3 regions of the Marinobacter sp. NFXS11 genome follow, and region 1 is predicted to be linked to each of the others. Evidence: predicted binding sites of a transcription regulator. Region 1 holds the regulator's gene; each other region holds the start of a gene.

The links. Region 1 encodes sigma-54, which starts transcription at its own class of promoters, with help from an activator protein. Its sites were predicted from a motif close to ANTGGCATNNANNTTGCTNT; they were not measured.
Region 2: glnK (P-II family nitrogen regulator) is a predicted target of sigma-54. The motif match lies at 2,937-2,956, and genes of this name have one in related genera.
Region 3: J3362_RS14155 (ammonium transporter) is a predicted target of sigma-54. The motif match lies at 5,451-5,470, and genes of this name have one in related genera.

The regions. Positions count from the first base shown of each region.
Region 1 covers NZ_JAGDDV010000001.1:659,102-668,822, forward strand. The annotation lists gene rapZ (RNase adapter RapZ) at 1-715, opposite strand, end outside; gene ptsN (PTS IIA-like nitrogen regulatory protein PtsN) at 744-1,214, opposite strand; gene hpf (ribosome hibernation promoting factor) at 1,302-1,610, opposite strand; gene J3362_RS03170 (RNA polymerase factor sigma-54) at 1,711-3,231, opposite strand; gene lptB (LPS export ABC transporter ATP-binding protein) at 3,389-4,114, opposite strand; gene lptA (lipopolysaccharide transport periplasmic protein LptA) at 4,092-4,658, opposite strand; gene lptC (LPS export ABC transporter periplasmic protein LptC) at 4,642-5,226, opposite strand; gene J3362_RS03190 (KdsC family phosphatase) at 5,223-5,771, opposite strand; gene J3362_RS03195 (KpsF/GutQ family sugar-phosphate isomerase) at 5,795-6,775, opposite strand; gene J3362_RS03200 (ABC transporter ATP-binding protein) at 6,964-7,776, shown strand; gene mlaE (lipid asymmetry maintenance ABC transporter permease subunit MlaE) at 7,776-8,555, shown strand; gene mlaD (outer membrane lipid asymmetry maintenance protein MlaD) at 8,590-9,039, shown strand; gene J3362_RS03215 (MlaC/ttg2D family ABC transporter substrate-binding protein) at 9,072-9,721, shown strand, end outside.
Region 2 covers NZ_JAGDDV010000002.1:1,371,420-1,381,140, forward strand. The annotation lists gene speA (biosynthetic arginine decarboxylase) at 1-8, opposite strand, end outside; gene speE (polyamine aminopropyltransferase) at 187-1,068, shown strand; gene J3362_RS15300 (ammonium transporter AmtB) at 1,133-2,416, opposite strand; gene glnK (P-II family nitrogen regulator) at 2,489-2,827, opposite strand; gene J3362_RS15310 (accessory factor UbiK family protein) at 3,209-3,463, shown strand; gene J3362_RS15315 (YifB family Mg chelatase-like AAA ATPase) at 3,527-5,059, shown strand; gene trmB (tRNA (guanosine(46)-N7)-methyltransferase TrmB) at 5,132-5,863, shown strand; gene J3362_RS15325 (hypothetical protein) at 5,881-6,414, opposite strand; gene hemW (radical SAM family heme chaperone HemW) at 6,414-7,580, opposite strand; gene rdgB (RdgB/HAM1 family non-canonical purine NTP pyrophosphatase) at 7,586-8,185, opposite strand; gene J3362_RS15340 (DUF4426 domain-containing protein) at 8,192-8,647, opposite strand; gene metW (methionine biosynthesis protein MetW) at 8,650-9,249, opposite strand; gene metX (homoserine O-succinyltransferase MetX) at 9,246-9,721, opposite strand, start outside.
Region 3 covers NZ_JAGDDV010000002.1:1,125,837-1,135,557, forward strand. The annotation lists gene J3362_RS14135 (efflux RND transporter permease subunit) at 1-97, shown strand, start outside; gene J3362_RS14140 (ABC transporter ATP-binding protein) at 108-791, shown strand; gene J3362_RS14145 (FtsX-like permease family protein) at 799-3,069, shown strand; gene J3362_RS14150 (lipocalin-like domain-containing protein) at 3,066-4,145, shown strand; gene J3362_RS14155 (ammonium transporter) at 4,164-5,372, opposite strand; gene J3362_RS14160 (flagellar motor protein MotB) at 5,595-6,518, opposite strand; gene pomA (flagellar motor protein PomA) at 6,521-7,291, opposite strand; gene J3362_RS14170 (YkvA family protein) at 7,360-7,779, opposite strand; gene J3362_RS14175 (TIGR03643 family protein) at 7,858-8,115, opposite strand; gene J3362_RS14180 (tRNA-uridine aminocarboxypropyltransferase) at 8,185-8,778, opposite strand; gene J3362_RS14185 (phytoene desaturase family protein) at 8,785-9,721, opposite strand, start outside.

The sequences.
Region 1 (9,721 bases):
AAGAGGGCAGCCAGGTATCCAGAAATGATTTCAGGTCCTCGATCATCTTCCGGCTCGCCGGTTCTTTTTCCAGAAACTCGATAACCGGCTGGTCGGTACCGACGTACTTGCGGAGGCTGGTATCCCAGTAGGGGTTAGGAAGACAGCGAACATCAAAAACGTAGTCGGAATCCAGCGGTACGCCGTGTTTGAAGCCGAATGACTGAAACAGGAGAGCCAGTTCCTGATCTTTTCGACCGACCACGCGCTGCTTGACCATGTCCCGCAGTTCATACATGGACATGCCGGTGGTATTTACATACAGGTCGGAAAGCTTGGAGAGGGGTTCCAGCAGTTTCTTTTCGCTGGTAATGGCTTCCCGGAGAGAGGTCCTGTCGTCACTCAACGGATGCTTTCTGCGGGTGGCGTGAAAACGCTGAAGAAGCGACTGCTCGTCGGCGTCCAGGAAGATGATTTCAACGGTAACTCCGGTTTCCTGGAGGCGCCGGTATATCTCCTCGAAATTTGCCAGCTCGCCGGAAAGGTTCCGCGCATCGATACTGACGGCCATCTTGCCCAGCCGGCCTGGTTGTGTCTGGCTGGCCGCTTCCCGGGTGAGGGGAAAGAGCAGGCCGATAGGAAGATTGTCGATGCAATAGAACCCGAGGTCCTCAAGCACATGAAGTGCCGTACTCTTGCCCGAACCGGACCTGCCACTGACGATAATCAGCTTCATGACCACCTTACCTCCACTGCAGTGAATATCAGCCGCCTGAGGCGGTCATGCGCTGGTACAGCGTGCTGGCGTCCTCGCATTGCCGGAGGCGATCACAGAATGACCGCTCGTTGAACTTCTCGGCCAGTTGGCTCAGCAGCTCAAGGTGCTCGCTGGTTGCCTCTTTTGGAACAATCAGGGCAAAGATCAGATCGACTGGCTGATTGTCGATAGCATCGAACTCCACGCTTTCTTCAAGCGTCATCAGCACACCCACCACGTGATCCAGTCCTTCCAGGCGGCAGTGGGGAATGGCAATTCCCTGGCCAATGCCGGTGCTGCCTAGGCGCTCACGGGAAATCAGGTTGTTGAAAAGCTGGGTCTCGCTGAGCGTATTGTCCTGATAGTTTATCTGCTCGGCAATAAACTCCAGGGCCCGTTTCTTACTGGACGCAGCTACCCTGCAGAGGGTGAGCTCCGGAGCAAGAATGTTGTCTATGGTCAGGGATGTGTCGCTCATGGATCGACTGCATTTCCGTTAAAAAAAAGGCCGCGACACGTTACTCATGTCGCAGCTCGATTAGATGAAGTGCATGAAAACAGCCCGTTAGCGAGAGCCGTTTCCGTGCATCCGTTCTACATTCTTTTCCTTGTGCTTGAGGATCTGACGGTCCAGCTTGTCGATAAGGGCATCAATGGCCGCGTACATATCCTCGTTTTCTGCCTTTGCGTGAATCTCACCACCTACCACGTGCAATGTGGCTTCCGCAATCTGGCGCACCTTTTCCACTTCCAGGGTGACCTGGCAGTTACTGATGTGGTCAAAGTGACGCTCGAGCTTCTCGAATTTCTCTGAAACGTAATCCTTCAGTGCGGGAGTCAGTTCTACGTGATGGCCTGAAATATTGAGTTGCATAGGCGTCTCCTGTTGTCATCATGCCGGCTCCCGGGAGCCGGTCTGGGTGCTGGCGCATTGTGCGCCGGCGAATACGTTGTTGCGTCCCGTCCTGGAGTATTCAGACCAGCCGCTTGCGTTCGTTGGACGGCGGAATGTGCATGGCCTCCCGGTACTTGGCAACGGTGCGTCGCGCAACCTTGATACCCTGTTCCCCTAGCATGGCTGCAATTTTACTGTCGCTCAATGGCTTTTTGGGTGTTTCGGCGGCAATCAGCTTCTTGATCATCGCGCGGATGGCCGTGGAAGAGCATTCCCCGCCCTCGTCAGTGCTGACATGGCTGGAGAAGAAATACTTCAGTTCGAATATGCCCCGCGGGGTATGCATGTATTTCTGGGTCGTAACGCGTGAAATCGTCGACTCATGCATTTCTACCGCCTGGGCGATGTCGGAAAGGATCAGCGGCTTCATCGCTTCTTCGCCGTGATCCAGGAATCCCTGCTGGTGCTCGACAATGCGGGTCGCCACTTTCAGCAGGGTCTCATTGCGGCTTTGCAGGCTCTTGATAAACCACTTGGCCTCCTGCAACTGATCGCGCAGGTAAGTGTTGTCTGCACTGCTGTCCGCACGCCTTATAAGTGAAGCATAGCTGGCATTCACCCGGATGCGCGGAGCAATTTCCGGATTCAGCTCAACGCGCCAGCGACCATTGTGCTTGCGAACGATGACGTCCGGAATGACGTAGTCGGGTTCGGCGCGGTCAATAACGTCGCCCGGCCTCGGATTCAGGCCGGTGATCAGCGCCAGGACTTCCCGGAGCTGATCTTCTTTCAGGCGGCTGCGGCGCAACAACTGGGCGTAGTCACGGTTGCCCAGCAGGTTGATGTAATGGGTAATCACCAGCCGTGCCTGGGCCAGCCAGGGGGTCTCCGGTGGCAACTGATTGAGCTGGATCAGCAGGCATTCCTGCAGATCCCGGGCGAACACGCCAGGAGGGTCAAAATGCTGCAGTCGGTGAAGAACCGCTTCTACTTCGTCCAGCTCAAGGGGGTCCTCGTCGTTTTCATCCAGCATCCCGGCATGGATATCTTCCAGAGCGCTCGTCAGATAGCCGCGTTCATCCACCGCATCCATCAACGCGTGGGCAATGGCTTGGTCCCGCTCACTCAGCGGAGTCAGGTTGAGCTGCCATTCCAGGTGATCCTGAAGCGTCTCGGTGGGCGAGTTTCGGGTCTCGAAATCGTGGTCGTTTTCGTCGTCATTGCGGGCTGCCGGGGCGGGAGCGGACTGGTAAATGTCGTCCCAGGCTGTGTCGACCGGCAGGTCGTCCGGGATGTTATCCGGAATATCGTTTTCAGACGACCAGTCGGGGCCGTTTTCGGATTCGTCCCAGTCGCTGGAAGGTTCCGGTGTGGTCTCCGCGGCAGACTCAGCTGCGTTGGCCTCGCGCTCGTCACTCTCGGTAGCCGTGTCGGTCTGATCGTCGTCCTCGGATGTCTCCAGCATGGGGTTGGATTCCAGTGCCTGCTGGATTTCCTGTTGGAGGTCGAGGGTAGAGAGCTGGAGAAGCCGGATCGCCTGTTGCAGCTGGGGTGTCATGGTCAGGCTCTGACCCAGCTTTAACTGTAAGGAGGCTTTCATAACCATGGTTCAGGATCCGTCACTCATCAGCGCTTTGTGTCATAGGTCTTGAAAAAATCTTTATATGCCGGTTACTTGCCGCGGTTTTTCGTTACCCTAGCAAGTTCTTTGCCGAGTTTACTTGCTACAGATCATCAAAACAATGAGCCATTCACTGTCAAAGCCTGAATTCGTCCCCGAGGTAAACTTCCTTGACCTGTTGATTGGCCAGGATCGCATCGGCATTGCCGGAGGCGATAATGTGCCCGCCCGACACAATGTACGCGTTCTCGCAGATATCGAGAGTCTCGCGCACGTTATGGTCGGTGATCAGCACGCCAATCCCCTTGTCCCGCAGGTGCCGGATGATGTGCTTGATGTCGCTGACGGATATAGGGTCAACGCCGGCGAAGGGCTCATCCAGCAGGATGAAAGCCGGCTCCATGGCCAGGGCCCGGGCAATTTCCACCCGTCGCCGCTCACCACCGGACAGGGCCATACCAACGCTGTCCCGGATATGGGTGATGTGGAACTCCTCCAGCAGCGCCTCGAGCTTTTTCTGCCGGTCTGCCTTGCTCAGGCCCTGCCGCGTCTCAAGGATCGCCATGATATTGTCACGCACAGACAGTTTGCGGAAAACCGAGGCTTCCTGTGGCAGATAGCCGATGCCCTGACGGGCCCGACCGTGCATCGGCAGCGGCGTAATATCCCGGCTGTCGATGGTTATCCGCCCGTGATCGGCGGGTACCAGCCCAACGATCATGTAGAAACAGGTGGTTTTCCCGGCGCCGTTGGGGCCTAGCAGTCCGACAATTTCTCCGCTTCGAATTTCCAGGGAGACGTCGATAACCACTTTTTTCTGTTTGTAACTCTTTGCCAGGTTACTGGCTCTCAGAACTGCCATCGGTTTCCTGTTTGTCAGTGCGTCTGTCGGCGCTGCGCGGCTGGATCACCATTTCTACCCGGCCACTGCCATCGCCCGTGTCGGCGCCGCCCTCTGCGGTCACAACACGTCCAGCGGTATCATAGTGAATCACGTCGCCGCGGAACAGGTTGCCATTCTGCTCAATCACCGCTTCCCGTTCAAAGGTCAGCTGACTGTCGGTAGCAGACCAGGTAATGTTCAGGGCGCGGGCATCGGTTTCACCTTCACCCTCGCGCGCCGGCTGCCTGTATCTTGCGGGGGTTCCGGAGGCCTCGATCCGGCTCAGGCCGTTCTCTGTGCGGTACAGGACCACACGCTCCGCGTTCAGGCGGGTTTTGCCCTGTTCAAGCTCCACATCGCCGGTGTAAGTAGCAATGCCCTGGCCATCGTCCAGGCGGGCGTTGTCGGCGGTAACCTTGATGGGGATGTCGGAATCAAGGTCGAAAGCCGCCACCGGGCCAGCCATTGCGATTGTCAGCAGGGCAGCCAACAGGCTCCGGTATCGGTTAGTTTCCGGTTTCATAGCGTCCTTCCACCTGGGAGTTCAGTTCCAGAATCCGCTCGTCAATCCACGCTTTCATGCCCGTGGCCCGGGTAACTCCGGTAACGTCGCGTATTTCTACGGGTGCGTCTGTATATACCATGCCCCGGTCATTATCCAGCGTCAGTGTTGATGTTGTCAGAGTGGCGTCCCGTTCACCAATACTGCGCTGAATCCGGACATTGTCAGTGAGATAGACCAGGTTCTGGTTTTGCAGCAGGCTGCCATTCTCGGCCTCAACAATCCAGGGCAGGACATTGTCGCCGCCATACAGTTCAGCACGGGGAGACTCCATGGTGGCCAGGTTACCTTCTTCGAACTGCTCAATGCGGGGGCTGGAGAACCGGATTTTCAGCTTGCCCGATTCGTCGAATGACGTGTAATTGCCATTGACCACAAAGCCGTCCGGTTCGGCATCGCCCCGCAGCGCGGCTGCCTCATCATCAATGACCGGCGGCTCATCGCTTTGCCAAAGCAAAAAGACCGCGGCCACCACGGTGCCAGCCAGCGCCAGCGTTCGCAGCCAGGGCCGGTCCGGAAGCCAGTTCACGCCTCGAGCTCCAGGTAGGGTGCAAGCGCGGCATCAAGCTTGCCATGGGCAGTCAGCAGCAGGTCGCAGGCTTCCCGCACCGCGCCCTCGCCACCCCGGGCTTGGGTGCAGTAATCGGCATGTTGCTGCACCAGCCAGTAACCATTGGGTACGGTGATTCCGAGCCCGGCGAACCGGAGCGCCGGCAGGTCAGGAAGATCATCGCCCATGTAGGCGATGGCTTCAGGGCTGAGGTCCATGGTGCCGACCAGTTCCTGCAGGGCCACTTTCTTGTCCTCACGGCCCTGCATAAGATGCGGGATGCCCAGATCACGCATGCGCTTCTCGGTCAGGGGTGACTTTCGACCGGTAATAACGGCCACAGTGATGCCAGATGCCATGAGTTGCTTGAGCCCAAGGCCGTCCAGAATGTTGAACGACTTGAGTTCATCACCGTTGGCACTGAAGTAAAGCTTGCCATCGCTCATGATGCCGTCCACATCCAGTGCGATCAGTCGGATTTTGGCGGCTTTTTCCAGCAGTGGCTCAGGCCATTGGCGCTTCATGTTGAATGGCTCCTCGTGGCCCATCAGATTACGCCGGCCCGCAGCAGGTCGTGCATGTTGATTGCGCCGATAAGAGCACCGCTATCGTTTGTCACGGGCAGGGCATTGATCTTCATTTCCTCCATGATATTCAGCGCTTCTGCCGCCAGATGATCAGCCTGGATGGTTTTACCATTCCGCGTCATGACCTCATTGATGGGCGTATTATGAATATCCACCGACCGGTCCAGAGTCCGTCGCAGGTCACCGTCCGTAAATATCCCGGTGAGAGTACCTTCCTGATCGATGACCGTGGTCATGCCGAGGCCCTTGCGGGAGATTTCCAGGAGAGCGCCGCTCAGGAGCGTGCCCTCGTTAACAACTGGGATCTGATCGCCAGTATGCATGATGTCGGAAACCCGCAGCAGCAGCCGGCGACCCAGGCTGCCACCGGGATGGGAGAACGCAAAATCCTCGGCACTGAAGCCGCGGGCTTCGAGCAGTGCGACCGCCAGGGCATCGCCCATGACCAGGGTAGCCGTTGTTGAGGAGGTGGGTGCCAGGCCCAGTGGGCAGGCTTCCACCATGACGCTGACGTCCAGGTTGGCGACGGCTTCCCGGGCCAGGGTGGATCCGGCATTACCGGTCATGCTGATCAGCGGGGCGCCCATACGTTTGATCAGGGGCAGAATCGTGACCACCTCGCTGGTGTTGCCACTATTGGAAATGGCGATGACAACGTCCTGCGGTGTGATCATGCCCATGTCGCCGTGGCTTGCTTCTCCGGGATGCACGAAAAACGACGGTGTACCGGTACTGGCAAGGGTGGCCGCTATCTTGTTGCCGATGTGGCCGGATTTTCCCATGCCGGTCACCACAACGCGGCCCTTGCAGTTCATGATGACTTCGCAGGCACGGGTGAACTGGTCGTCGATCCGGCTTTCAAGTGCATCAATGGCGTCACGCTCAATGCGAATGGCACGGATGGCAGAAGATCGGAAATCGTGGGCAGTCTGTTCGGTCATCGGGCTACGGGCCTGGTTATCGGGACATTGAAAATATTGGGCAGAGTATACCATTTTCACCTGGCAACGATGCCCGGTTACAGGAAGTTCAGTCAAACTGATCATTGCTATCAGTACATTTTGCGCTCTTTGGATTGAGCTCGTGCGCTCCATGGCATAATGTAGCGCCTCTTTGAAAGGTAGGGACTATGGATTCACCGGCTTACATATCGCTCAAGGATGTCGTGTTCTCCCGCTCCGGGCGCCGTATCTTCGACGGTGTCAGTCTGGATATTCCCCGCGGCAAAATTACTGCCATTATGGGACCCAGCGGAACCGGTAAAACCACGCTGCTGCGTCTTATTGGTGGTCAGCTCAAGCCGGATTCCGGCAGTGTCGTGGTGGACGGCCACGAGGTTCCAAAGCTCAAGCGCAAGGCTCTCTACAGTCTGCGCGAACGGATGGGCATGCTCTTTCAGAGCGGGGCGCTGTTTACCGATCTGAGTGTGTTCGAGAACGTTGCCTTTCCGCTCCGCGTGCACACAAAGTTGCCGGAAGACATGATCCGCGACATTGTTCTTATGAAGTTGGAAGCTGTCGGCCTGCGAGGCGCCCGCCAGCTGATGCCTTCGGAATTGTCCGGTGGCATGACCCGCCGGGTTGCCCTGGCCCGCAGTATTGCCCTGGATCCCGAACTGATCATGTACGACGAGCCCTTCGCCGGCCAGGATCCGATTGCCATGGGCGTGCTGGTCAAGCTGATACGGGATCTGAACAGTTCCATGGGCCTTACCAGTGTGCTGGTCTCCCACGATGTGCCCGAATCCCTGAGCATCTGCCATTACGCCTGCATTATTTCCGATGGCAAGGTAATCGGTGAGGGCACACCGGAGGAGCTGCAGGCGCACCCTTCCGGGAAGGTTCAGCAATTCTTGCAGGGGCAGCCGGATGGCCCGGTGCCATTCCATTATCCGGCCGAAGGCGCTGCCCGGGACTTCGGCCTGTCAGGAGGTGCCTCTTGATGGACAGAATAGCGGCATTCGGACGCCTCGGGCTGGATCTAGTCTCGTCATTCGGCCGTTCCGGTCGTTTTCTGGCGGGCGTTCTGGGCGGTGTTCCCCGGCCGGCAACCGGTTTCCCGCTTCTGCTTAAACAGATTTATGCCGTTGGCGTGCTTTCTCTGGCCATTGTTGTGGTATCGGGCCTGTTTATCGGCATGGTGCTGGGACTTCAGGGGTACACTATTCTGAGCGACTACGGCTCGGAAGCGGCCATCGGCCAGATGATTGCGCTGACCCTGGTGCGTGAGCTTGGCCCGGTGGTGACAGCCTTGCTGTTTGCGGGCCGCGCGGGTTCGGCTCTGACGGCAGAGATTGGCTTGATGAAAGCCACCGAACAGCTATCCAGTATGGAAATGATGGGCGTGGACCCGCTGCGGCGTGTCGTTGCGCCTCGCCTCTGGGCCGGGTTTATTGCCATGCCGGTGCTGGCGGTGATTTTCTCGGTGGTCGGCATCTGGGGCGGCATGCTTGTGGGTGTGGACTGGTTGGGCGTGTTCGAAGGCTCCTTTTGGGGCAACATGCAGTCCTCTGTGGATTTTGTGGATGATGTCCTGAACGGCGTCATCAAAAGCGTTGTTTTTGGCTTTGTCTGCGCCTGGATTGCGGTATACCAGGGCTATGACTGTGTGCCGACATCGGCAGGTATCAGTTCGGCGACCACCAAGACGGTGGTGTACTCATCGCTGGCGGTGCTGGGGCTGGATTTTGTACTGACCGCTGTCATGTTTGGCGATTTCTGAAACATCGATCAACGAGATATTACCGGAGCCGGAAATGGCACAGAGAACCACTGAAATCGTAGTTGGCCTGTTCATGATCGCAGGCTGCGCAGCGCTGCTTTTCCTGGCGTTGCAGGTTAGCGGGCTGTCGCCGAAGTCGGCCGAGAGCACCTATACCATTTACGCCAATTTCAACGATACCGGCGGACTAACGCCCCGCGGTCGGGTCTCAATGGCCGGGGTAACGGTTGGCACCATTGAATCCATCAGCCTGAACACGGAAACCTTCCAGGCTCGCGTGGAGATGTCGATTCATTCGGATGTGGACAATATCCCGTCGGACAGTTCCGCAGTTATACGTACATCCGGCCTGCTCGGCGAGCAGTACATTGATATATCGATTGGCGCCGAGATGGATTCGCTGAAAGAAGGCGATACCTTCTATTCGACACAGTCGGCCATGAACCTGGAGCGGCTGATCAGCAACTTTGCATCGGGCCGTTGATTCGGGCCGGAAAGATCAAACAGGAGATCCTGATGTTTGCACTGAGACACCACATTCTGATCGGCCTCTTCATGGCCCTGGCTCTGGTTGCGCCGACCCAGGCAAGTGAAGCCGAGGAGCTTCGCAAGTATGTGGACGCCAATACCCAGCGGCTGGTGGACAAGCTGAACGAAGAGCGGGGACTTTACGAGCGGGATCCGGAGGCTTTTTATAAAAGCATGGATGAGGCTCTGACCGATTTTGTCGACTTCCGCCGCATCGCTGCCAGGGTGATGGGTCGCTACGCACGCCAGACGACGCCCGAACAGCGGGATGCTTTTGTGGTCAAGTTCAAGCGCAGTCTTTTCGACAGCTACGCCCAGGCGCTGGTTAATGCCGAGGATTTCGAAATCCAGGTGAAGGAAGCAACCATCAACCCCCAGAGTGAAGATCGAGCTTCTGTGCAGATGGAAGTGATCAGTGCCTCTGGTAATCGGTACCCGGTGACCTATTCGATGTACAAGACAGCAGAAGGCAAGTGGCTGATGGAAAATGTCATTGTTGAGGGCGTAAACATAGGCCTGGCTTTCCGGGATCGATTCGGCCAGGAAATGGAAGAAAACCGCGGCCAGATCCAGGCGGTGATTGATGGTTGGAGCGACGCTGTTGAAAGCTTGAACCTCGATCAGGAAGTCAACAAATC
Region 2 (9,721 bases), on a different contig from region 1:
TCGCTCATGCTTGCTATCCTGTCAGGAAACACTGGCCGCCATTGTATGGATTCCCATCCCCGGCTAAAAGCATCGGCTGCGGAAAATACATGGCGTTTCACCGCGATTATCGCTTTAGCTCACGGTGGGGCATCCCTACAATACGCCCTTTCAATTCAGCCCATGGCCCACAGCGGGAGGCAAGACATGACAGCACTCAATGACGGCTGGTTTACCGAGGTATTCCAGGATCAGGGGACCGCGTTCTCCCTGCAGGTGAAAAAGAAGCTCCATGAGGAACAGACGCCGTTCCAGAAACTGGAAATCTACGAGACCGAGACCTTTGGCAATCTGATGGTTCTGGATGGCTGCGTAATGCTGACCACCCGCGACAACTTCCTGTACCACGAGATGATGACGCACCCGGCCCTGTTTACCCACCGCGATCCGAAAAAGGTGGTGATTGTTGGCGGCGGAGACTGTGGCACCCTGAAAGAGGTGCTCAAGCACCCGGGCGTCGAGGAAGCCTGGCAGGTGGAAATTGATGAACGGGTAACCCGAGTATCTGAAGAGTACTTTCCGGAATTGTGCGAGGCCAACAGCGACCCGCGCGCCAATTTCTTCTTTGGCGACGGGATCCAGTGGATGCGGGATATTGAGCCGAACAGCGTTGACCTCATCATTATCGACAGCACCGATCCGGTAGGCCCCGCTGAAGGTCTGTTTGCCCTGGATTTTTATCGGGATGCCATGCTGGCGCTGCGCGAGGGCGGGATTATTGTTCAGCAGAGTGAATCGCCGCTGCTCCACACCGAGAGCATCATCAAGGGTATTCACGAGGACATGCGCAAGGCCGGATTCGAGCACGTGCAGACCCTGCCATTCCCGCAGCCGGTTTATCCGACGGGTTGGTGGAGTTGCACCATGGCGAGCAAGGAGAATCCGATCAAGTATTTCCGAGAGGAAGATGCCAACAATCGCCCGTTCGTAACCCGCTACTACAACGCCGGTGTTCATCGCGGTGCGCTGGCAATGCCTCAGTTCATGGTGGATGCGCTTGAGGATGAGGTGAGGCCGACAGAAGGTTAGGCAAGATCGGACCTACAAAAAAGGGGCGCCAACTGGCGCCCCTTTTTACTTGCACTGTCAGCGTTTACTGCTTGCCGCTGACGAACTCCGGATAGGCTTCCATACCACACTCGGACAGATCCACGCCTTCGTACTCCTCTTCTTCCGAGACCCTGATGCCCATGACGGCTTTCAGGATGCCCCAGACGATCAGACTGGTGACGAATACCCAGATGAAGATGGTGAGCATGCCGACCAGCTGGCCCATGAAGGTAGCGTCTGCGTCGGACAGGAGGACCGCAAAGATACCCCAGATGCCGACCACACCGTGAACAGAGATGGCACCGACCGGGTCGTCAATGCGCAGCTTGTCCATGGTTACGATGGAGAACACAACCAGGGTGCCACCGATGGCGCCGATGATGGTGGCCAGCAGGGGAGACGGATCCGCCGGTTCTGCAGTGATCGCAACCAGGCCAGCCAGAGCGCCGTTCAGGGCCATGGTCAGGTCGGCCTTGCCGAACATCAGGCGTGCCACGATCAGGGCAGCGATCAGACCGCCGGCTGCAGCCGCGTTGGTGTTCAGGAACACGTTGGCCACTTCGTTGGCGACACCGATGCCACCCAGTTTCAGGGTTGAGCCACCATTGAAGCCGAACCAGCCCATCCACAGGATGAAGGTACCAAGAGTTGCCAGGGGCAGGTTGGCGCCCGGGAACGCGCGGATTTCTCCTTTGGCGCCGTATTTACCTTTACGGGCACCGAGCAGGATCACACCTGCCAGGGCTGCTGCTGCACCGGCCATGTGAACGATACCGGAACCGGCGTAGTCGCTGTAGCTCAGCTCGTACATACCGAATACCGCGTCGCCGTTCCAGGTCCAGGAACCCTGCATCGGGTAGATGAAACCACACATAACAACGGCGAAGCCCAGGAAGGCCCAGAGCTTCATGCGCTCAGCCACGGCACCGGAGACGATGGACATGGCGGTTGCAACGAAGACAACCTGGAAGAAGAAGTCAGAAGCGCCGCTGTATTCGCCCATGTCGCCGAAGCCGGCTTCAGTGGAGGCTGCAATAACGCCCGCAATCGCTGCGTCGTCCATCTCGGCAACAGTTGTTACACCGCTCAGGAAAATACCGCCGTCGTACATGATGTCGTAGCCGACAATCAGGTACATGGTACAGGCGACCGCAAACAGGGCCACGTTTTTGGTCAGGATTTCGGTGGTGTTCTTGGCACGCACCAGGCCGGCTTCCAGCATGGCAAAGCCAGCGGCCATCCACATGACCAGGGCACCGCAAATCAGGAAGTAAAAGGTATCCAGCGCATACTGGAGTTCAAAAATGTGATTAAGATTGCTTTCCATATGAAGCCCTCCGCACGAGGCTTTTCAGGTTATAAATTTTTTGCGTTGGCTGTTCGAAAAATCAGAGCTGGTTCAGACCGCTTCTTCGCCGGTTTCGCCAGTCCGGATCCGGATGGCTTGAGCCAGTTCAGTCACGAAGATCTTGCCGTCACCGATCTTGCCGGTGTTAGCCGCCTTGGTGATGGACTCGATAACCTGGTCCAGAAGGTTGTCGCCGATAGCAACTTCCACCTTCACCTTGGGCAGGAAATCCACCACGTATTCCGCGCCACGATAGAGTTCTGTGTGGCCTTTTTGCCGACCGAAGCCTTTGACTTCAGTGACGGTAACGCCTTGTACGCCAATCTCGGATAGTGCCTCACGGACATCATCCAATTTGAAAGGCTTGATGATCGCTGTCACAAGTTTCATTGCTTTCTCCTTGGTAAAGCCGTCTCAACAGTGAGGGCCCGTCGGCCGGTTGTTGAGCTCGGGATGCTGCCACCTCGCACACCAATTGTGCGGATTGCGTACGAGAGCTTTAGCATCGTGTATGCCAACGCAAAAAAATAGTTTTAAAACAGTAGTCTACGATATCCGCGTACCAGAATGGCGCAAACTTGTGCACCAAAATAGAGCGGGTAGCCGACCAGTGAGCCAATTTGGAGCGGGCTCCCTGGCCCTTCGCCACTCATTATAGGGTCGACCACCTACAGTATGGCAGGGGCTGCGGTGTGATACACTCTCGCTAACCGGCAATCGGCCCTGTCTTTTAGTCGAATCCGGATATTTCAGGAATTTGTGAGGTGATGTGTGAAAGGTCCACAGGATATTTTTTCCCAGCTGCAGGGCCAGTTTGGCCAGTTTGTTCCCGACATGGCCCGCGCTGCACGGGAAGATTTTGAAACCCAGGCCCGGGCCACCGTGATGGCCGTTCTGTCTCGCCTGGAGTTGGTAACCCGGGAGGAGTTTGACGCCCAGCAGGCGGTCCTGCTGAAGACCCGTGAAAAGGTGGACGCGCTCGAGAAACGGGTGGCCGAACTGGAAAATTCCCTGCAGAAACAATAAATTCCGGACACGCTCGGCAGGATGCTGGGCAAACAGTTCCGGTTGTTACCATGGATGGTTGTCATGCTTGCTATTGTTCATTCCCGCGCCGCCATTGGCGTGTCAGCGCCTGCCGTTACCGTTGAAGTCCATCTCTCAGGCGGCTTGCCCGCGCTCTCGATCGTGGGCTTGCCGGAAACCGGTGTAAGGGAGAGCAAAGAACGCGTCCGAAGCGCGCTTCTTAATGCCGGTTTCGAATTTCCCGCCCGAAGAATTACCATCAATCTCGCCCCCGCTGATCTGCCAAAAGAGGGTGGCCGGTTCGATCTGCCCATCGCTCTGGGCATTCTGGCGGCGTCTGGTCAGATCCCGGTCGACAGCCTTTCCGATTGCGAATTCCTCGGCGAATTGTCCCTTGATGGTGCACTGCGCCCTCTGAAAGGTGTTCTGCCGGCCGTGTTGGCCGCACGGGAGGATGGTCGGGCCTTGCTGGTTCCCCACGCCAACTCCGAGGAAGCGGCCCTGGCAAGCCAGGGTGATCTTCTGGCCGCCGGCCACCTGCTGACCGTGTGCGAACATCTGAGTGGTCGAGCCCGTCTTGTGCCGGTGCCCAGGTCTCCCCTGGACGAAGCGCCGGGCGGTAACCGTGAGGTGCCCGATCTGTCGGATGTCCGCGGCCAGCAGGTCCCGCGACGCACGCTGGAAGTGGCGGCAGCGGGTGGGCACAATCTTCTGTTCTTCGGCCCCCCGGGGACCGGCAAGAGCATGCTTGCCAGTCGCTTGCCGGGAATCCTGCCAGGGCTGGATGATGCTGCGGCCATGGAAGTGGCGAGCGTGCATTCGGTGGCGGGTCTGCCGGTTCGGGCCGGTGGCTGGCGTCAGCCGCCTTTCAGATCGCCGCATCATACTGCATCGGCGGTTGCTCTGGTGGGCGGCGGAAGCAGCCCGAGGCCGGGGGAAATCTCCCTGGCGCACCAAGGCGTACTGTTTCTCGACGAGTTGCCAGAGTTCGAACGCCGGGTGCTTGAAGTGCTCCGGGAGCCGATGGAAACCGGGGAGATCTCAATCAGCCGGGCGGCGCGTCAGGTCAATTTTCCCGCGCGCTTTCAGGTTGTTGGCGCGATGAACCCGTGCCCCTGCGGTTACAGCGGTCATCCCGGCATCGAGTGTCAGTGTACGCCGCAACAGATTGCCCGCTACCGGTCGAAGATCTCCGGGCCTTTGCTCGACAGGTTTGATCTGCACGTTGAGGTGCCGGTGCAGGGCGGCGATGTGCTGATGCGCCAGGGTGGGGACGGCGAGGAAAGTGCCACAGTCCGGGAGCGCGTTCTGGCTGCCAGAGCCCGACAGTCAAAGCGGGGTTGCCTGAATGCCGCGCTGTCCGGTCGGGAATTACAGGCTGCATGCCGACTGGACCCACAGGGTGAGCAACTGCTTACCGGTGCCATGGAGAAGCTGGGGCTTTCGGCCCGGGCGTTACATCGCATCCTTCGGGTGGCCCGGACGCTGGCGGATCTGGAAGGCTGCGAGGAATTGCGACAAAGCCATCTGGTTGAAGCGCTGGGCTACCGGCAGTTGGACCGACAGCAGGGCCGTAACTCGGTGGTCTCCGCCTGAGCCGGGACACTCTGGTAAACTAGTGGCAAATCCCGTTAAACATGACCCGCTGCCTGCGGTTAAGGATTGCAGATGACTGATCAGAAAGAACCGCAAGATCCCAAAGAGCCCGCCGATTCGCCGGTCACCACCCGTCGCGGTGTGCGCAGCTTTGTTTTGCGCCAGGGCCGGATGACGGAAGGCCAGAAAAAGGCGTTCGAGCGGAGCTGGCCGAAGTACGGGCTGACCCGTGAGGACGGAATGATTGATCCTAGGGAAGTGTTCGGCCGCGACAACATGCTGAACCTGGAAATCGGTTTCGGTATGGGCCGGTCCCTGGCCGAGATGGCTGAGGCCGCTCCCGAACAGGATTTTATCGGGGTTGAAGTTCATCAGCCCGGCGTTGGCGCGTTGCTCAAGGAGATCGAGGACCGTGGCCTGGAAAACGTCCGGATTTACAGTATCGATGCCAACGATGTGATTGACCTCTGCCTTCCGGATGCGTGCCTCGATCGCGTGATGGTGTTCTTCCCCGATCCCTGGCACAAGAAAAAGCATCACAAGCGCCGGCTGATCCAGCACGAGTTTGTCCAGCGGGTTCGTCACAAGTTGAGGGTAGGCGGCATTCTGCACCTGGCGACCGACTGGGAGAATTATGCCGAGCATATGCTCGAGGTGATGAGCGAGTCCGAGGGCTTTGCCAACACCCAGGAGAACGGTGGCTATTCACCGCGCCCTGACGACCGTCCAATCACCAAGTTTGAGAAGCGGGGCGAAACCCTCGGTCACGGTGTCTGGGACCTGTTGTTCTATCGCACCAATTAAGCGGTGTTGATCGGGGGTCAGTGATGCGCTAGCGGGTGGCGCCGTGACGCCCGGATGATGACCAGCCCGGCGATGCCGAGCGTGAGCGCCGTGAATTTGATGAGTGCGCATAGGGTTGCGGACAGGCTCATCTCGTCGGTGGGCGGGTTGAAATTGTTCAGCAACAGAATGTTCTCTGCACCGTCGCTCAGGCCGGCAGTTGCGAACAGGGCCCGTACCCAACGGGCACCCACCCGCTCGCGAATGCCGGGGCGATCACGGGTAAAGTGCCGGGTAAGATGAATCAGGGCCAGCATGTAGGCAGGAATGAACAGGAAGTCCAGCCACAGCGAAACCTTCGCCCAGGCAACCCCTTCGCTTCCCCAGCTGCGAAAAATGGCGTGGGCCTGATCGGCAGTCCCGGCCAGCTGATAGCTCACGATACCCTGGGGTGCTGATGCCGTCTGCAGAGGCTGGTTGACCATAAGCAAAGCGAACAGCAGCACGGCAGCCACGACCAGGCTGGCTTTCAGGCTTTTGGGAAATGCTGCCACTCCGTGTGCAGGGTCCATTACAGAAAACGCTCCAACAGGCTGTTAAGATATCTCTGGCCCAGGTCGGTTGCCTGGAGTCGATCGCTTACCAGCAGCTTTTCATTCCGCAGTTGTTCAAGTTTTACTCCAACTGTTGTCAGGGGTAAACCCGTTCGTTCAGAAAAAAGGCTTTCATCCACTCCTTCTTTCAGTCTGAGGGCGTTCATCAGGAATTCCAGCGGCAGATCGTCCACGGCAATCGCATCAGAACCGGCCGTTCGGCTGCCGATCCGGTTCAGGTAAGCGTCCGGCTGCCGGGTCTTCCAGTATCGCCTGATACTCCCGTCCACCAGGCTGATCTTGCCATGGGCCCCGGCCCCGAGGGCCAGGTAGTCCCCGAACGTCCAGTAGTTCAGATTGTGACGGGAGGCCCTTCCCTGGAGGCTCCAGGCCGAGACTTCGTAATCCTCGTAGCCGTGTTGATGCAGGTAATCGGAACCCCGGCGATAGATGTCCCAGAGATGATCGTCGTCGGGCAGTTCTGGCGGACGGCTGTAAAACTCGGTATTGGGCTCGAGGGTCAGCTGGTACCAGGAGAGATGCGGTGGTTTGTAGTCCAGGGCAGTCTGGATGTCCTCAAGTGCCTGCCCCGGCGTCTGGTCCGGCAGACCGTGCATCAGATCGATATTGAAGTTATCGAACCCGGCGCGGCGAGCGGCGCGTATGGCCCGGTGGGCGGCATCGGCATCGTGAATGCGCCCCAGCGTTTTGAGATGGTCGGGATTGAAACTCTGGACCCCGATGGACAGACGGTTGATGCCCGCTGCCCGGAAAGCGTCGAACCGGCCGGCTTCGAGCGTGCCGGGGTTGGCTTCCAGGGTAATTTCGGCATCTGTGGCGAAGGCAAGGCGTGCCCGCAGTTCCCGGAACAGGCGATCGTAGAAGTCGCTGCTCATCAGGGACGGAGTGCCGCCTCCGATGAACACGGTCTCTATTGGTCGATCGGTGGCAAAGGCCAGGTCCTGGTCGAGATCTTCGAGCAGGGCCTGCAGATAGGCGGATTCCGGGATTGTCCCGGTAAAAGCGTGGGAGTTGAAGTCACAGTAGGGGCACTTCCGCACGCACCAGGGTACGTGAATATAGAGGCTCAACGGCGGCCTAACCGCCGCTGGCTGCTGATCGTCCCCGGGGCTGGTATAACTCAACTGTTTCAGGCCTCGGCCTTCAGCTGATCCAGCAGAATCTTCAGGGCCCGTCCGCGGTGGCTGATGCTGCCCTTTTCGGCGCGGGACAGTTCCGCCGCACTGCAGCCGTGCTCTGGTGCCAGGAACACCGGGTCATAACCAAAGCCGCCATCGCCCTGAGGGGATCTGAGGATCGAGCCCGGCCAGCGGCCATGGCAGATGATCGGGGTCGGGTCTTCGGCATGGCGCAGGTATACCAGCACACAGTGAAACTGGGCGCCCCGTTGCCCGTCCGGCACGCCCGCCATGGCGTCCAGCAGGGCGTCCACATTGTCCTGATCGGTTGCATCATCGCCGGCAAAGCGGGCAGAGCGCACGCCCGGGCGGCCCTCAAGCGCGTCCACCGCCAGACCACTGTCGTCAGCGAGTGCTGGCAGCCCGGTTTCCCGGGCCGCGTGGCGCGCCTTGAGAATCGCGTTTTCTACAAAGGTAACCGCCGGCTCCTCGGCTTCACCGACGCCCAGATCGCCCTGGGCAATCGGCGTCATGCCAAGAGGTGCCAGGAGCTCGGTCAACTCGGCGATTTTGCCCCTGTTATTGCTGGCGATGACAAGTCGGTTGGTCATATAGGCTCAATCGCTGAACAGTGTGTGAGCAAACCGTACCGCCAGGTCCTGCTGGTGTCCGGTAGGGCGTGCGGTAATATTGAAAGTCATCAGTTCGCCGGAGGCATACTGATACTCGGCAATAAAGTACACGGAGTCGCCCTCCTGGATGCGGCGGAACGCCAGGAAGCGCACCTGTTGGACATCGTTGGTTACCTTGCCTTCCACCTGGCCGCTCACCGGGGACATTGAGCCATCGTCGTTTTCCTCCATGATGGAGATATTGACGATGCCTATGCCCTTGCTCCGCTGAAGATTATTGGCCTGGGCGACTTCCGGAGCCAGGAAGGTGCTGGGCAGGACACTCCAGAGTACCTTGTAGTCTCCGAAATCCTTGGAGCCGGCCTGTGCCTGCAGGCTGAACAGGCCAATCAGCGTGATTGCCAGCAGCGTACGGAATGTGGAAAAGGTTTTTGCGATCATTGCTAGGTCTCCCGTGTGATTCGGTAAATGGCAATTTCACCCAACAAGTTCGGCCAGAGACGAGCCAGCCAGCTGTTCTGGTGCTGACCGTCGACCACCCGGCGGCTTTTGATCCTGATGCCTTTCTGACGGCACAGTGCCTCAAAATCCTTGAAGGTGCACAACCTTATGTTAGGCGTGTTATACCATTTATACGGCAGTGCCTCGGATTCGGGCATACGACCGCTCAAAGTCAGTCCCCAGCGCAATCGCCAATGGGCAAAGTTGGGGAAGGTCACGATGCCTTCGCTGCCAACCCGCAGCATTTCATCCAGAACCCTGTCAGGACGCCGGACCGCCTGAAGCGCCTGGGTCATCAGAACAATGTCGAAACTGCCATCTTCAAAGTTCCCCAGCCCCTGGGTGTCCAGGTTCTGTTCGATAACCGCCACTCCGCGGCCCATGCAGGCGGTGATGTGGTCCGGGTTTATCTCCAGGCCGAAGCCACTGGCACCCCGTTCCCGCTGGAGGAAATCAAGCAGAGTGCCATCGCCACAGCCCAGGTCCAGAACATGGTGACCGGGCTGAACCCACTGCTGGATGATTTCGAGATCTGGTCTCATGCGCCGACCTCCCGTGCTACCCGGTCCATATAGGCGTTAAAGATGTCAGTGTACCGCGGGGTCGGAATCAGAAACGCGTCGTGTCCCCAGGGTGCGTCCACCTCGGCGTAGCTGACCTTCCTGCGCGCGCCAATCATGGCATTGACCATTTCTTCCGAGCGGGCCGGCGTGAAGCGCCAGTCGGTGCTGAATGACAACACCAGGTATTCGCAACTGGCCGCTGCCAGTGCTTTCGAGAGGTCGCCGCCAAATTCGTAGGCCGGATCAAAGTAGTCCAGGGCACGGGTCATCAGCAGGTAGGTGTTGGCGTCAAACGATTCGGAAAAGCGTTCGCCCTGATAGCGGAGGTAGCTCTCGACCTGGAACTCCGCGTCATAACCGAACTTGTAAGCCTGGTCACGGAGTTCGCGGCCAAATTTCTCGCCCATGGAGGCATCAGACAGATACGTGATATGACCAACCATCCGCGCCA
Region 3 (9,721 bases), on a different contig from region 1:
GGTGGTTCCTGCCTTGCTTTCTTGGCTGGAGCAATTTCGGGAATGGCGCGCACGGCGGCATGGCGAGATGGCAGAGCCGATCGGGGCGCCCGAGTGACAGGACAAGCATGGTGGATTCTTTGCTATCGGCCCGAGGCCTGAACAAGCAGTTTCGCAGCGGCGATGAGCCGGTGCCGGTGCTTACCGATTTCTCGTTGCAACTCGGTGCGGGTGAATCGCTGGCGCTGACAGGTCGCTCGGGGTCCGGCAAAAGCACCCTGTTGAACATCCTGTGCGGCCTGGAAAAGCCCGATTCAGGAACTGTTCAGGTGCTCGGACAAACATTTGAAGCCCGGGCAACGGAGGCTGCAAGCAAGACTGACGCGCGCTGGGGCAGTCTACGCCGACAGCAGATCGGTGTGGTGTTCCAGGAAGCCAATCTGATGCCTGCCCTGTCGCTGCTGGACAATGTGCGTTTTCGGGCCCGGCTTGCGGGTCAATCCGAGGACGATTGCCGGGACTGGCTGGAGCGACTGGGCATTGGCGAGCTTGCCGACCGCTTTCCGGATCAGGTGTCCGGCGGGCAGCGCCAGCGTGCCTCGCTTGCCATGGTCTTTGCCATGAAGCCGTCCCTGATTCTTGCCGATGAGCCGACCGGCAGTCTTGACCGGCATACCGCTGAGGCCGTGATCGGGCAGCTTTTCGAGCTGCAGGCCCGTCACGGTTGCGGACTGATCCTCGCCACCCACGATCCCGAACTGGCTACCCGCTGCAGCCAGCACCTGGATCTGGGCCATCTGCCGCAAACCTGAGCCCGCGATGACTCTCCTGGCCGCCCTGTTCAGCCACTACCGTCGCCATCCTCTCCAGCTGCTGGCCCTGGCCACCATGATTGTGCTTGCCACTATGCTCTGGACCGGCGTCCACCATCTCACCAGCCAGGCCCGGGCCAGTCTCGACCAGAGCGAGTCGGCGGTGGCCGAGCGCCAGCAGGTGGCTCGCACAGATGGTAGTCCCGTAACTGTGGACGACTTCGTGGAGCTGCGTCGAGCCGGGCTTTGTGTCATGCCCTGGCTGGAGGTTTCCGAGCCGGAAGGCGGTCGAGTCGTGGGTGTCGACCCTCTGGCAGCGGGCTGCTTCCAGGCCCCCGGTGGGCAGGAGTCGCCCTGGGACGGGGAGCTGGATGGCCGGCCTTTTGTGGATATCAGTGAAGCGGCGGAGCTGGCCCGTGAGCAGGGCAGCGAATTTTCGCTGCTGGTATCTGATGACCACAGCAAGGCCGATCTACCACCCGGCTATCAGCTGGTGCCGTTCAGCGTTGGCCCGGCTACCGGTGAACTGGGTGACAGTTTCCTGTTGAATCTGGATGCCCTCGGGGTCCTGGTTCTCCTCATTACCGCTTTGCTGGTGCGAAGTGTTTACCTGCTCGGCCTGGCCCAACGGCGCGACAGCTTTGCCCTGTTGCATCGGTTTGGCGTTCCCCAGGGCCGGGTGAACCGCCTGCTGGTTGTCGAGATCCTCTTGCTGGCTGCGGTTTGTGTCCTGCCCGGAATCTGGCTTGGCCGCTGGTTGGCGGCTGGTCTGGGCAGCGGCTTCGGGCAGGCGCTTGAGGGGCTCTTCGATCAGCCGTTATACGCAGGCCAGGGCGGGAGCTGGCTGGTGCCGCTTGTCACCATGATGGCCGTGATTCTGGTTGCTTGTCTGGCGGATTTCCTCCGGCCAATTTTCCGGGGGCTTTTGGGAGGCAACCGCCGATACGGCGGCCTGGTGTTGTTGGTTCTGATCGCAGGCCTCGCCTTGACGGTGTGGGTCACCGATCTGCTCTGGCTTTTCATTGCCGTGGCCATGGTATTCGTGGCGGCGGGAATTCTCGCGCCCAGGCTGATTGCCTCGCTTGCAGACTGGCGGTCCGGCCACGACAGGGATCTGCAGGCACGCTGGCGCCATCGAGAGCTTGCCGTGCTGGCTCGTCGCCTGGCCTTGCCATTGGTAGCCCTGCAGTTCGCCATGGCGATGGTCCTTGCGGTGCAGGCACTGGTGACCACCTTTGAGAGCACCTTTGACCGATGGCTGTCGCAGAGACTGGAAGCGGACTATTACGTCGAAGTCCCGGAATCAGCAGATGCTGCCCTGGCACTCGACTGGCTCGCTGAACAGCCGGGGCTCTCTGTTTCCGGGCTGTGGCACCGGGTCATTCGTGGCCGGGCAACCCTGCCGGGCGGCGAGGATGAGGAAGAAACCAGGGTAGACGTCTTTGCCATCGGTCCCGTTGGCCCACTGGTGACCGGTTGGGAGTTGTTTGAATCAGCGCCGCAGCCCTGGCAGCGACTGCAACAGGGCCAGGGCGTGATGGTGAATGAACAGCTGGCGCGCCGGCAGGATATAGCGGTCGGCCAGACATTGACGGTACTTTTCGGAAGCCAGTCCTTCGAACTTCCGGTACTGGCCATTTACCCGGACTACGGCCGTCCAGCCGGCGAGATCCTGATTCATCCGTCGGTTCTTCCAGCGGAGTTCGAAACCGGCTTCCAGAGCCTGTCAGTTTCGCCGGGCAATCTCTCCATTGAGGTAGTGACCGATGGATTAAGAGGGGTATGGCAGGTCGAGGCGTTGACGGTCCGGGACAACCGGGCGATTGAAGAGCTCGCCTCTGCCATTTTCGACCAGACCTTTCTGCTGACCCGGGCCATGACCACCCTGACCCTGATACTGGCGGCTATCGCCCTTCTGATGATGGGCTGGGTCTTTTTCTCGACCCGTGCCTGGTATTTCCGGCTGCTTGTGGTGTGGGGGCTGTCACGAAGGCAGGCGTCGACTCAACTGGTCCGGTTGTCAGTGTCGTTGACCGGTGCCATTGCCCTGCTGGCCCTGCCATTGGGTGTTTGGCTGACCTGGGTGCTGGTGCATCGGATCAATCCCATTGCGTTTGGCTGGTCCCTGCCCATGGCCGTCTATCCGGGGTTCTGGCTGGAGCTTGGTGTGCTCAGCCTGCTGATCGGTCTCAGCATCGCCTTCCTGATGAGCCGTCAGTTGAAATCGCCCACGGTCGCACCTGTAAACGCCAATGCACTGGCGGGAGGTGAGCGATGAGACGCTGGATCTTCCTCTGGTTCGCCGTGGTTCTGGCCGGCTGTTCGGAGCCACAGCAAGAGTCAGGCTTTGCCGGACTGGCCGGCATCGCGGATAACGAATCCGGTGTGCCCTTCCTGCAGCCCGGGCCGGGAGGACGTCTGTCGTTTCCCGAGGATTATGGCCCCCACCCGCAGCACAGGATCGAATGGTGGTACCTGACCGCCAATTTGAAGACGGACGATGGCGAGCCCCTTGGCCTGCAATGGACGCAGTTCCGCCAGGCAATCAAGCCGAGGCCGGCAGACGCTGAGCCCCCGGACGCAAATAACTGGCCCCTGGAAGCGGCCTGGATGGCCCACGCGGCAGTAAGCTTTGATACTCGGCACTACTTCGCAGAGAAGCTGGCCCGGGGAGACGTTGGCCACGCCGGAGCCAGGGCGGAGCCGATTGCCGTGTGGCTGGACGACTGGCAGCTTGAGGCTGAACCCGCGCATGGTTCATGGCGGTTGCAGGTCGCGGCGGATGGCTGGTCCTACGATTTGACCCTGAGCATCACCGGAAAGCCGGTAGCTCACGGCGATCAGGGTTTCAGCGCCAAATCCGCCGATGGCGAGGGTTCCATGTATTTCAGTCTGGTGGACCTTCAGATCGACGGCAGGGTCACCCTGGGCGATCAGACGTTGGACGTCAGTGGGAAGGGTTGGTTTGACCGGGAGTGGAGCAGCCAGTTTCTGAAATCCGGCCAGCAGGGCTGGGACTGGTTTGCGCTGCACCTGGATTCGGGCGACAAACTGATGGCTTTCCAGCTAAGGGAAGAAGACGGTGGCTTTCGTGCCGGAACCTGGATTCCAGCTGATGGCGAGCCCATCGCTCTTGGTGCCGATCAGCTCAACCTGACGCCATTAACCCAGGGCGACGGTTATCCCCGTGCATGGCGTCTGGAAGTGCCAGACTTTGGCCTGAACCTGGAGGTGGCTGCGCCAGCGGGGGACTATCGAAACACCGGGCTCTACCCGTACTGGGAGAGCCCGGTGTCAGTATCCGGCAGCCATGGTGGCGTGGGCTACATGGAGCTGACCGGATACGGCGAGTGAACTGCACCGTGACCGGTGTTACTCGACTGCGGTCGCCCCAATCCGGTGGATGCTCAGATCCGCCCCGTTGAACTCTTCCTCTTCGGTCAGGCGTAGGCCGGAAATGGCGTTGATTGCGCCATAGACAATCAGGCCGCCGACAAAGGCCACAACCACACCGGCCACTGAGCCGATGATCTGCGACATCAGGCTGACGCCGCCAAGGCCTCCCAGCGCTTGCTGGCCGAAAATGCCGCAGGCAATCGCGCCCCAGACACCACAGACACCGTGCAGGGGCCAGACACCCAGAACATCGTCCAGCCGTTCGATCTTGGCCTGCGCCCATTCAAACAGGTAAACGAAGATGGCGCCTGCTACGCCGCCAGTCACCAGGGCGCCTACCGGATGCATCAGGTCAGAGCCGGCACATACCGCCACCAGTCCCGCTAGCGGGCCGTTGTGGATAAAGCCCGGGTCCTTGCGGCCCAGCAGCATGGAGACGAGGATGCCGCCGACCATGGCCATCAGGCTGTTCACGGCCACCAGACCGCTGATGCCGTCCAGTGTCTGGGCCGACATGACGTTGAAGCCAAACCAGCCAACGGTCAGAATCCAGGCGCCCAGGGCGAGGAAGGGGATGTTGGAGGGGGCAAAGGCCACCACCTTGCCGTTGCGGTAGCGCCCATTTCGTGCACCCAGAACCAGTACGGCCGCAAGGGCGATCCAGCCGCCAACCGCGTGCACTACAACGGAGCCGGCAAAGTCGTGGAAGGATGCACCAAACTGGTTCTCCAGCCAGCCCTGAAAGCCATAGTTACCGTTCCAGATCAGACCCTCAAAGAACGGGTAGATGAAGGCGACAATCAGGCCTGAGGCAATCAGCATCGGGTAGAACTTGGCGCGTTCGGCAATACCGCCGGACACGATGGCGGGAATGGCCGCGGCGAACGTCATCAGGAAGAAAAACTTCACCAGATCATAGCCGTTGGCAGCGGTGAGCTCGGCGGCGCCGCTCATGAAATGACTGCCGTAGGCAATGTAATAGCCGATAAAGAAGTAGGCCACGGCGGAGATGCCGAAGTCGGTCATGATCTTGACCAGGGCATTGACCTGGTTCTTGTGGCGAACCGTGCCCACTTCCAGGAAGGCAAAGCCGGCATGCATGGCCAGCACCATAATGGCGCCGATAAGGATGAACAGCGTGTTGGCGCTTTCAGTCAGGGTGTGTACTGCACTCGTGATGTCCACGGGTTTTCGCTCCTGATGTTGTGTGTCCGGCCTCTATCGGGCCGTTTACGTTGGCTTGTGCATTGTTGAGGTGCAGTTGAAGCAAGAGCTGTTCCAAAACAAGGCATATCAAGAGCTGAAGGGCAGTTGAGGGGGCTTTCAGAAATGTCAGGCACTATTTTGAGTCTGATAATGCACTAATGCTGTGCATTTTGGCGTGTAGCGCACCAAAATAGAGTTCGCTTACCAACTGATTTCGTTTGGTGTCGAGCTGTCGGATTCGGATTCGATCCCGAGGCTGGATTCGGCATCATCCGATTCGGACCGGATCAGTTCCCGGAGGCGCACTTCCTGTTCCTGCATCGGGCCGGAGAGATCAATGATGATTTCCACGCGCCGGTTCTTTGCGCGGTTCTCCGCAGAGGTGTTGGGTACCCGCGGTTCGGTATCCGCCAGACCGGTGACGGACAAACGGGTGGGTTCCACCTGGTCCCGGGCGACCAGAACGTTGGCAACGGCGGCTGAACGGGCGGCGGAGAGGTCCCAGTTACTGTAAAAACGGTCGGTCCGGATAGGCACGTTGTCGGTGTGTCCCTCGATCGTCAGGTCACCGGGAATGCCTTCAATTACCTCCGCCATATCCAGCAGCAGGCCCTCGAATTCCCAGGTCAGCTGAGCCGAGCCCGAAGGGAAAGAACCTTTTTCCTCAACCCGAATCACGATTCGCCGCTGATCCTCGCTCACATTGATTCGCCCATCGGCGATCGCCGGCTCCAGGACTTTGAGGATATCGTCCATGGTTTCCTGCATCTGTTCCTCCATGGCGGCTTCAACGGCCATGTCGGTGGGGCTTTTCAGGGTCTGGAGCTCCGGCGCTTCGTCCGTGGTGGTCTGTTTGACTTCGTTGACGACGGTGGGCTCTGGCGGCGCCGGGGAAAACTTGTCGAAAATGGGGCTGGTGCCCTTCGGGATCTCCAGAGCCGGCACATCCCGCTGGACGCCAAAGGCTTTGGAGAGTTCACCGGCAATCTGCTTGAACTTCTGGGCGTCGATCTCGGAAAAGGACAGCAGCAGAACAAAGAAGCACATCAGCAGGGACATGAGATCGGCGAAGGTGACAACCCAGGCGGGAATTCCCGGTTTTTCCTCTTCTGGCAACTCGTCCATGATTACGCGCCTTCCGGTTCGGCCACTTTTTCACGTTCCTTGGGCGGCAGGTAGCTGGAGAGCATCTGCTCGATGATGCGCGGGTTGGTACCCTCCTGGATGGCAACCAGGGCATCAATATAAAGCGACTGCATGCGCGCTTCCTCGGTCATGCGCAGAGAGAGCTTGTCGGCAATCGGGGTGGCAATCATGGTGGCAATCATGGCGCCATAAAGCGTTGTCAGCAGGGCAACGGCCATGGCCGGGCCGATGGATTTCGGGTCTTCCATGTTCGACAGCATCTGAACCAGACCTATCAGCGTACCGATCATGCCCATGGCCGGCGCCACGTCCGCCATGGCCGTGAAGACCTTGGCGCCGGAGCGGTTGTGGTCGAGGGTCATCAGGCGCTCCTTGTTCAGAAGCTCCTTGATGGTTTTCCCGTCCTGCCCGTCTACCAGCATCTGGATACCCTGTCCAAGGAACGGGCTGCTGATCTCTCTGTCTTCCAGCCCCAGAACCCCTTCTTTCCGTGCCACATTGGCAATATCCACCAGCTCCTCAATGCTCGCCTGGGTTTCCGGCAACTTGAACTTGAAGGCGCGGGCAGCAGCTTTGAAGGCACCCAGGAACTGGGCAAAACTGAACTTGGCGAGAACAACCAGCAGGGTACCGCCGACAACGATCAGCAGGGATGCGGGATTGATAAATACCAACGGAGAGGTGCCAAGAATAACTGCCGAAGCAATGAGTAAACTAGCGCCAACAAGACCGATAAGAGTGGCGAAATCCACGGTATCTCCAGGTTTGGTTTGAGCAAGGCTGAGAAGGGGTGTGAGATTACCTTCAGATCAGAATTTAATCAATTCGTCTGATGGGTTCTTGCCAGTTCTTCCTGCTGTTCTTTCCAGGCAGCATAGCGGTGAATATCGGACTCCACCAGCTTCAGGCACAGCGCAACAACGCCGGCGTCGTCCACCAGACCGAATCCGAAGATCAGGTCGGGAATGACATCGAGGGGGTTCATCACGTAGATCAGCGCACCGGCCACCGCTGCGATCGTTTTCCACGGAACGCTCCGGTAATTGCCGTACCAGTAATCGCGGATCATCGAAAACATCAGCTTGATGTCGGCGCTGAAGCGAGACAGTTTGCCGCTTTCTTTTACTTTCTCTTCAATACTGCGCTGGCGGTCGAGCAGCGTTTCCAGATCCGCCCGATGCACCTTGCCCGCTTCGGCGTCCAGCTGTTTCCGGGCGTTTTTCTGGTTGAACAATGCCATCGAGAGGGTTCCTCACTTGCTTGATGCCTGAGTGCTCATGATCGCGCAGCTTCGCCGTCAATGCCAATGACAAGGCGTTTATCGGTGCTTGTACTGGGTCGGGCAATAGCCGCGGTTTACACCCTCAGGTCGTAGCTGGCGATGTTTGGTGTTGCGCCCGGTTACCCGCTTGCGCCAGAGCCGGAAGCTACCGGGCTTGAGCTCACGACGCATCAGGCGAATGACATCCTTTTCGCGAAGGCCATAGAGGGCTTCGATGGCCTCGAAGGGTGTGCGGTCCTCCCACGCCATCTCGATGATGCGGGACAGGTCCGCCGGTTCAAACTGCTCTGACATGGGGGCTTCCTGGTTGAATTACGTGTCCCAGAGTACGTTTGAGCTAGCCAGTCGTCTCACCCGGCTGGTTTATTGGTAGTGCCTGTGCAGCCGGGCCGGGATCTGGGCCAGCTGTTTGTCTACCAGTGTGCGCATTGCGTGGGCGATTGGCCGGGTATCCAGCTCTGGCTCAAGCACATTGAGCAGATAGGCAACGGCCTCTGCCGTGGCCAGGCGGTGTTCTCCGGGCGCCTTTCGGATGGCGTAGGCGGAGGCCGGCGGACTGGCGAAATGGAAACGCGGCAACGCAGAGAGTTCCGGGTTCTGGTGAAGGATTTTGGCGGCCTTGCGCCAGGTGCCGTCGAGGATGATCCAGTGATCGAACTGGCGTACGTCTGAGGTTTCGAGCGCCTCACTGCCGGGCTCCGGAAACAGCAGGGCCGGGTGATGACTGCCGGCGACGGAATCAAACCCGGCCTGATGGAAATCGTGCGGCATTTCGCCTGTGAAGAGCCTGATATTTGCGAGGCACCGGGTGAGGATGCGAACGGTACCTTTGGCATGGCCGACCTCGGTCGGGTGCTGCAGTACCGTCACCCCCGTTCGGTTTCGCACGGGGGCACACGCTTCGCAAACACAGATATTCGGATGCATGCCGCAATCGGCGCAAATCGGTCTGGGCAACCCCTGTTACCCCACGAAAATACGCTTCGCCAGACCGGCCCCGCGCCAGCCCTGAATGGCCAGGGTGCTGACCAGTCCACCGATCATTGCGCCCACGACACCGCAGGTGAGGATATCCTGGCCAGTAAGGTAGAGCCCTGGGATGTCGGTCTTGGGTTTCAGCCACTCCTGTTCGAAGCGCTCGGGGTTGTGGTCCAGGCCGTAGAGCTCGCCCCGGCCGTAACGGCAGAACCAGGCGGTGGAAAGCGGGGTTGAGGTTTCCACGTAATGCACTTTTCCGCGCAGCTGGGGCAGTTTCTCGTACATCACTTCCAGCAACTGGTCGGTGATTTTCTGCTTCAGGGCCTCATAGTCGTCGCCCCGCTTGCCCCAGATGGTGTCCTGCCAGGGCTCGAACATCTCCCAGGTAGTCGGGGCGACGATCTCGATGGTGGAGGTGCCAGGCCAGCGGTTCTGGTAATCCGGATCCTTGGCTGCTGGAAAGGAGATGTAGACCACCGGGAACTCGGTGTTGTCCGGGTCATCCAGAAACTGTTGCACGTTGCCATCGTGGTCCGCGCTGGGATAGATCCAGAAATTGGTCCGCGGCAGGCCCAGTGCCTCCGGTGTGCCCTTCAGGCCAATGTAGAGGCCGATGTGGGGCATGGAGGGAATGATGTGCTGGCGTTTGCTTTTGTAGCCGATCTTCTCCGCGGACTCGGCGGGCAGCAGTTTTTCGAAAGTGTTGATAATTCCGGCGTTGCTGATGACCAGCGGTGCCCGGATTTCCTCGCCATCGGCCATGCGAACGCCGGTTGCCCTGCCTTTCTCCACCAGGATGTCGGTGACGTCGGCGTAGGTAAAGACTTCACCGCCGGGCTGCTGGATAACAGGGATAATGGTTTTGGCAATTTCCGACGCGCCGCCGACGGGGTAAAAGCCACCGTAGAGGTAATGTTTGGCA